Oceanicoccus sp. KOV_DT_Chl: one gene and its partner. The protein of the gene in region 2 binds, or shares a complex with, the protein of the main gene of each other region. Links are inferred from orthologs where the notes say so. Each region holds a gene or a part of one and is shown on either strand. Other genes may lie near its edges. The genes, in order: UNITIG_RS21940 and UNITIG_RS13040.

Region 1 (3,213 bases), on a different replicon or contig from region 2:
ATAGCGCGCATATTATGGTTACTACCAGTAATTCCTGCGCTATTTTTTCGTAGAGATTACTCACCGCTGATGAAATCAACTGGGTGCGATCATAGACTTCAACGATTTCCACTCCCGTCGGTAATCCGGGCTTCAATTGCTGAATTTTTTGTTTGATGGCAGCAATCGTACGCTGTGCATTTTCGCCATAACGCATGACTACGATACCGCCAACAACTTCACCTTCACCATTGAGTTCAGCAATTCCACGACGCATCTGTGGCCCTTCACTGACTTGTGCGATATCGCCTAGCAGTATCGGTGTGCCGCCCTCATTTAAACCTAATGGTACCTGCTCAATATCACTGATGGATTGAAGATAACCGCTAGCTCTTACCATATACTCCGCTTCTGCCATCTCAATCACCGAAGCACCTACTTCCTGATTAGCACGCTGAATTGAAGCATGAATATGACTCAGCGGCATATTGAAAGCACGTAAGCGGTTAGGATCGACCACCACTTGATACTGTTTTACCATGCCGCCAATGGTGGCAATTTCTGATACCCCGGCAACGGTTTGTAATTCAAATTTTAAAAACCAATCCTGCAAGCTGCGCAACTCTTGCAAACCATGTTGACCACTACGATCAACCAACGCATATTGGTACACCCAACCGACACCTGTTGCATCAGGCCCTAGTACGGGCTTTGCCGCCGTCGGCAATTTAGGTGTGACCTGACTGAGATATTCCAGCACTCGCGAACGCGCCCAATAAATATCAGTCTCTTCCTCAAAAATAATATAAATATAAGAGTCACCAAAAAAAGAAAAACCTCTGACAGTTTGCGCCTTCGGCACCGCCAGCATGGCTGTGGTTAATGGATAGGTCACCTGATCTTCCACCACCTGCGGGGCCTGTCCTGGATAAGAGGTTTTAATAATCACTTGTACATCCGATAAATCCGGAATCGCATCGATAGCAATATTTTTTACTGCATAGCCGCCTGCCAATAAAACAATTAATGCCAGCAGTATCACCACGACACGATAGCGTATTGAGCTGCTAATAATTAACTCAATCATGGCTATCACCTGACTCTTTGCTAGTGCTTATGCCATCATCGATACGGTCGAACTCAGCTGCCACATTGGATTCAGAATCAATTAAAAATTGCGCAGCAATTACCACGCTATCCTGCGCTGTAACCCCCTTGATTATTTCAACCCGATCACCGGCATGTTGACCGACAACCACGACAACTGAACGGAATTTTCCGGCACCCATTGATTTAACCACTCTCTGCGAGTGACCATCAGCAATTAAAGCCGACCGGGGAATATGTAAAACCGAAGTGTCGTTGCGGGTATCAATCGATAAGTTGGCAAACATATTAGGCTTTAAACGACCGTCATCATTTTTTACCTGCACCCGTATTTGCAAGGTACGAGCATCACTGTTTAACACCGGATAAATATAATCAACGACGCCCTGCCACTGCTCTCCTGGATAACTATCAACCGCAATGCTAACGTTTTGACCTTGTTGCAACCAGGTTGCCTGACGTTCGAATACCTCGGCAATAACCCATAACCGCTGCACAGAAGCTACCGCCATAATTTCATTAGCCGGCTCTATATACATGCCATGACGTACGTTTAGCGCATTAACAATGCCATTATGTTCAGCAAAAACACCAATACGCTCTTTTGCCTGCCCCGAGCTTGCTACTTGCTCAATTTGTTGAGCTTGCATACCCATTAATCGCAAGCGCTGCTTGGCCGAGCGGATCAGCTGCTCGCCACCATTACCCATAGCCAGCAACAGATCTTTTTGCGCATTAAATAAAGTCGGTGAATATAGTTCAAATAGTAACTCTCCCTTGCTAACGGGATCACCCTCGGCGCTCACATTGAGAGTTTCAATCCAGCCATCAACGCGCACATGTATATGATGCAACAGGTCTTCATCGAACCGCACATAACCCACCGTATTTAGCGTTTGCTGCAAGGGAGAAAATTCAACGCCGGTGGTTTTGACGCCAAGATTGTTAACTACCGCAGCTGAGACTGTCACATCAACAGAATCATTACCTCCACGCGCTGACTGCCCTGCATAAACCGGCACCAAGTCCATGCCCATTGGCGATTTTCCTGGTTTATCTCGACGGTAGTTCGGATCCATTGGCGCCACCCAGTACAAAGGGGCAGAATCTAATGCTGCTAACGCAGGTTGAGAGGTTTGGCTGTTCGCCCCCAACCAAAATGCGCCAGCCAGCAACGCCGCAACTATCAGTAAACGAAACAGATTGAATAGTGTCATAAAAATTCTCTTTATCTATCTATTACCGGCGTCGTAGAAACCACGCACAATCATCAGCACCGACATAAAAATGTCGATACGCAGCAAAAAAAAGAGAAGGATTAAATCTGAAAGGTACAGTTCAACAAGTGAATGCGTGGCAGACCAGAAACTTGCGCTAGCTGCCATCGAGGGTAATAACTCAGCGGCGGTGCACGAGCTGAAACAGGATTGCTATTTGCGAGAATAAGCGCAGCAACTGCTTCAGCCTGAATTTTGTCTCCAGCCTCCAATTTAACAGCTGCAGCCATTAGCGCGACCGGAGCATCACAACACTCAAAGTCTATCAGCTGATCATCACAGCAAGGCATATCAGCATGATGACTTGCGACCGCTAATTCGGCAGGGTCTGTCTTAGCCAAATCCACAGCAGCAAATGCGCCGCAGCTGAACACGGTGAGCAACAACCAGCTCAGTAGTACAGCGCCAGCCATTCGACGTTTTGAATAAGGATTAATAAGCATGAAAATCCTGTAGCGAATATGAGTCGTTTTTATACCGCTGTCAGTCTGCTCGGTCAACGTAAAGATGACCAGACAGTAATTTAAGACGGTTGACTTATTAAGACGTTCGTCTTAAATTATTGATATGAACACACTCTCTCAGACCACAGCAGCCAATACGCCAGCAGCACCTTCAGACTTCAGTGCCACCGCTATTGAATTAATAACTGCCGCTGAACGCCTGCTCGCCGAAAAAGGCCTGGGAGCGGTATCGACTCGTGAAATAGCCCGAGCAGCAGGTCAAAAAAATCACTCCGCGCTTAATTATCACTTTGGCTGCAGAGAGGGTCTAATTAACGCAATTCTCGATTATCGAATGACACCGCTCAATCTTGAGCGCCAGCAGCTACTGGACACCCTCAGTTCGG
Region 2 (3,991 bases):
GGTACTGAACAACAGGGAATTATTTACGAACCGATGAAGCCCCTGTGTAGTAAAATGCCGTTGCCGTCAGCAATGAATGTATTGCGGCAGCATATGATCACTAAAGTAGCCATTCTTAGCTTTTTCCAATCACAATTTGCCGATACTGAAGCTGAGCGCAATCGTTATCAGCACTATTTAACCCAGGAGATGGCCGCAGAATTAGCAGAAGTAAGTTATCAGCAGGCACAGATCTAAACTCTGGCATACCATTTAAATTATGGGTGCCAGAGTGCCTTATGAGTTAGTGTGAATCTTTATTGTGAGCCAGGCGATAAAGAATTGGCAGCACAAATAAAGTCAGCAGGGTTGAAGAAATAATGCCACCAATAACGACTGTCGCTAGTGGCCGTTGTACTTCAGCACCGGTGCCTGTATTTAATGCCATTGGCACAAAACCCAGGCTGGCAACTAACGCTGTCATTAGCACGGGGCGTAAACGAATCAGTGCGCCATCAATTATCGCGAGCAACAAATCACCTTTTTCATGCCAAAGATCGCGGATAAATGCCAGCATCACCAGGCCATTTAATACTGCTACCCCCGACAGCGCGATAAAACCAACCCCTGCAGAAATGGATAAAGGCATATCTCTCAGCCACAGCGCGATAACACCACCGGTTAATGCCAGCGGCACACCAGTGAAAATAATGGCGGCATCTTTGATGGAATTAAACGCCATCACTAATAGTCCTAGAATAATCGCTAAGGTAATTGGAACAACGATCGATAATCTCTGGCTGGCAGATTCCAGCTGTTCAAAGGTACCACCATAATCCAGCCAATAACCGGCGGGCAATTTAACTTGCGTTGCAATATTTTCTTTTGCTTCACTGACAAAGGAACCCAGATCCCGGTCACGTATATTGGCGGTTACTACGATTCGCCGTTTACCATTTTCGCGGCTTATTTGATTAGGAGCAGGTGCTATTTCCAAGGTGGCAACTTCCGCCAGCGGTATATAGCCGCCGCCAGGTATTAATACGGGTAAGTTTTGTAAATAATCAAAATCCCGGCGCCGCTCTTCGGCAAGTCTAACGACTAACTGAAAGCGCCGATCACCTTCAAAAATTAATCCAGTTGCTTCACCGCCAATGGCGGTAGCAACCAAATCCTGCAGTTGATCAATGCTGAGCCCATAGCGCGCTAGCGCTAAGCGTTTAGGGACAACCGATAACATTGGCAAACCGGTGACTTGTTCTACGCGTGCGTCACGGGCACCGGGCATAGCTTGAATGACTTGTAGAATGTCATTGGCCGAGCGCAGTAATTGTTCAAGATCGTCACCAAATACTTTAATGCCAAGATCGGCGCGCACTCCGGAAATTAATTCATTAAAACGCATTTGAATGGGTTGAGTGAACTCATAATTATTACCGGGTAATCGTTTCACCGCGGCTTCGATATTTGTGACCAGCTGCGCTTGACTGAGAGCGGGGTCTGGCCACTGGTGGCGTGGCTTTAGCATCACATAATTATCAGCGACATTGGGCGGCATCGGATCAGTAGCTACTTCGGGGGTGCCAATTTTGGCAAACACTACTGCTACTTCCGGGAATTGTTTAATCGTTGTTTCCAGTTGTTTTTGCATCGCTACTGATTGCTCTAAGCCGGTACCAGGAATTCGAATCGCATGCAGGGCAATATCCCCTTCATTGAGTTGCGGAATAAATTCCGAGCCCAGAGTGGTGGCTAACCAGCCGCTAAATAGGAGTAACGATAGCGCTGCCAAAAGCACCAGTCGGCGAAATTTCATCGCTGCTAACAATAATGGTTGGTAAATGGATTTACTCAGGATAATAACCGGGCTTTCCCGCTCGCTGATTTTTCCATTCATAAAAATAGCAACGGCGGCAGGGACTAAGGTAAGGGACAATACCAGCGCCGCTGATAATGCCATGACTACTGTAGCCGCCATCGGTTGAAACATTTTTCCTTCCACACCGGTTAAAGAAAATAGCGGAATATAGACCACAGTGATAATAATGACGCCAAATAAACTGGGCCTTATGACTTCATTCGTAGCTTGAAAAACGATTTCCAGACGTTCTTTTAATGGTAGTTGTGGTTTGTTGTTTGCTGTCTGTGCTTCAGCCAGACGACGTATAGAGTTTTCGATAATAATAACCGCGCCATCGACGATCAGGCCAAAATCCAGAGCGCCCAGGCTCATTAAATTTGCGGAAACCCCGGCTTGTACCATGCCGGTAATAGTGGCCAACATAGAAAGAGGGATTACGGCGGCGGTAATCAGCGCAGCGCGAAAATTTCCTAATAAAAGAAACAGCACCACAATCACTAATAGCGCGCCTTCTACCAGATTTTTTTGGACTGTGGCAATTGCTTTGTCGACCAATATGGTGCGGTCATAGACCGCTTCTACCACTACTCCTGCGGGTAAAGTGGGTTGAATTGTTTGCAGTTTTGCCGCGACTGCGGCTGCGACTTCACGGGAATTTTCCCCGACTAGCATCATCGCCGTGCCTAATACCGTTTCTTCGCCATTACGGGTGGCAGCACCGGTGCGTAATTCCTTGCCAATAGCTACCTCGGCCAGATCCGAAATTTTTACCGGAACTTGTTGAATATTTGTTACTACGACATTTTCAATGTCAGCGATGGTTTGCAATTGGCCGGGTGAACGCACCAGTAATTGCTCACCGTTGCGTTCAATATAACCGGCTCCGCGATTATTATTGTTATTGCGCAGGGCGTTACTGATATCTTCCATGGCAATACCGTAGGCCAACATCTGCTGTGGTTTTGGGGTGACATGATATTGTTTGTCAAATCCGCCAATGGTATTTATTTCCGTAATACCTTTAACCCGAGCCAGTTGCGGTTTGATAATCCAGTCCTGAATTTCTCGCAAAGCGGTGGCGTCATAAGCCTGGCCGTTGGCTTGTTTGGCATTCGCGGATGCCGCTACGGTGTACATATAAATCTCACCCAACCCTGTGGCGATCGGTCCCATGTCTGGTTCAACGCCAGCGGGCAAAGCGCTTTTAATCGCAGCTAGCTGTTGGTTAATTAAATTGCGAGCAAAATACAGGTCGGTTCCTTCCTCAAATACGGCGGTGACTTGTGACAGACCATAACGTGATAAGGATCGGGTATAAGATAATTGTGGCAGCCCGGCTAACGCGGTTTCTACCGGGTAGGTAATTCGTTGTTCTATTTCCAGCGGTGAGTAACCGGCAGCCTCGGTATTGATTTGGACTTGGACATTGGTGATGTCGGGAACGGCATCAACTGGCAGTTGTTGGTAGCTCCAGATGCCGGCTACTAACAATAGCGGTATTAACGATAGCATAAGCCAGCGTCGCTCAATCGAGAGACGCAATATGGATTCAATCATTGCGTTCTCCTAGTGTTGATGAGCTGCGCCGGATTTTTCTAAATCGGCTTTTAATATAAAACTGTTTTCGACAACATAGTGCTCGCCTACAGTTAGTCCATCTAACACTTCAGAAAAGCTGCGATCGCGGTGACCTATATTAACAGCGCGGACTTCATAGTCACCATTAACCAATACAAAAACGGTCGGTGACCCATCTACTGATTGCAGTGCTCTATTGTCTATTACCAAGGGGCGTGCAAGTTGTCTGGTGGTAATTTTCCCGGTGACTAACATGCCTGGCGCCCAATGTTTTTTACGGTTATCAATAGCGGCACGGGCCAGCACAAAGGGAGCGCCATTATCATTGGGAATTAAATGTTTAATAACGGTGTTGGTGGCCAATGAATCCATAGTAACCGCCAGTGACTGCCCGACGGCAATATGTGCTATTTGGCTGGGGAAAACTTGAAACTCCGCCCATAGCTGGTCGAAGTTGGCGATGGTAAATAGCGGTTGTTCTTCGGTAAGCTCGCCGCTGGTGGCGTGACGGGCAGTGACAATGCCGCTAAGCGGTGCTGTTATAGGATAGTGTTTCAGACTTTCATTGGATTC

What was found.
Region 1: the proteins of UNITIG_RS13040 (region 2) and UNITIG_RS21940 are in contact, whole or in part, in a crystal structure (PDB 3NE5), measured with the Escherichia coli proteins. The link is inferred for Oceanicoccus sp. KOV_DT_Chl from one-to-one orthologs.

What each region holds. Positions count from the first base shown.
Region 1 is NZ_FQLF01000007.1:157,389-160,601, forward strand. What follows is about bases 182-3,069. They hold UNITIG_RS21940 (efflux RND transporter periplasmic adaptor subunit), read right to left. Parts: upstream 2,304-3,069; coding sequence 1,059-2,303; downstream 182-1,058. Other genes in these bases: UNITIG_RS21945 (hypothetical protein), read right to left, coding at 2,405-2,806; UNITIG_RS21950 (TetR/AcrR family transcriptional regulator), read left to right, coding at 2,931-3,069. Also shown: more of UNITIG_RS21950, read left to right, coding at 3,070-3,213. UniProt on the Escherichia coli protein: Part of a cation efflux system that mediates resistance to copper and silver.
Region 2 is NZ_FQLF01000002.1:1,972,794-1,976,784, forward strand. The notes cover bases 84-3,749. They hold UNITIG_RS13040 (efflux RND transporter permease subunit), read right to left. Parts: upstream 3,398-3,749; coding sequence 284-3,397; downstream 84-283. Other genes in these bases: UNITIG_RS13035 (CocE/NonD family hydrolase), read left to right, coding at 84-237; UNITIG_RS13045 (efflux RND transporter periplasmic adaptor subunit), read right to left, coding at 3,407-3,749. Also shown: more of UNITIG_RS13035, read left to right, coding at 1-83; more of UNITIG_RS13045, read right to left, coding at 3,750-3,991. UniProt on the Escherichia coli protein: Part of a cation efflux system that mediates resistance to copper and silver.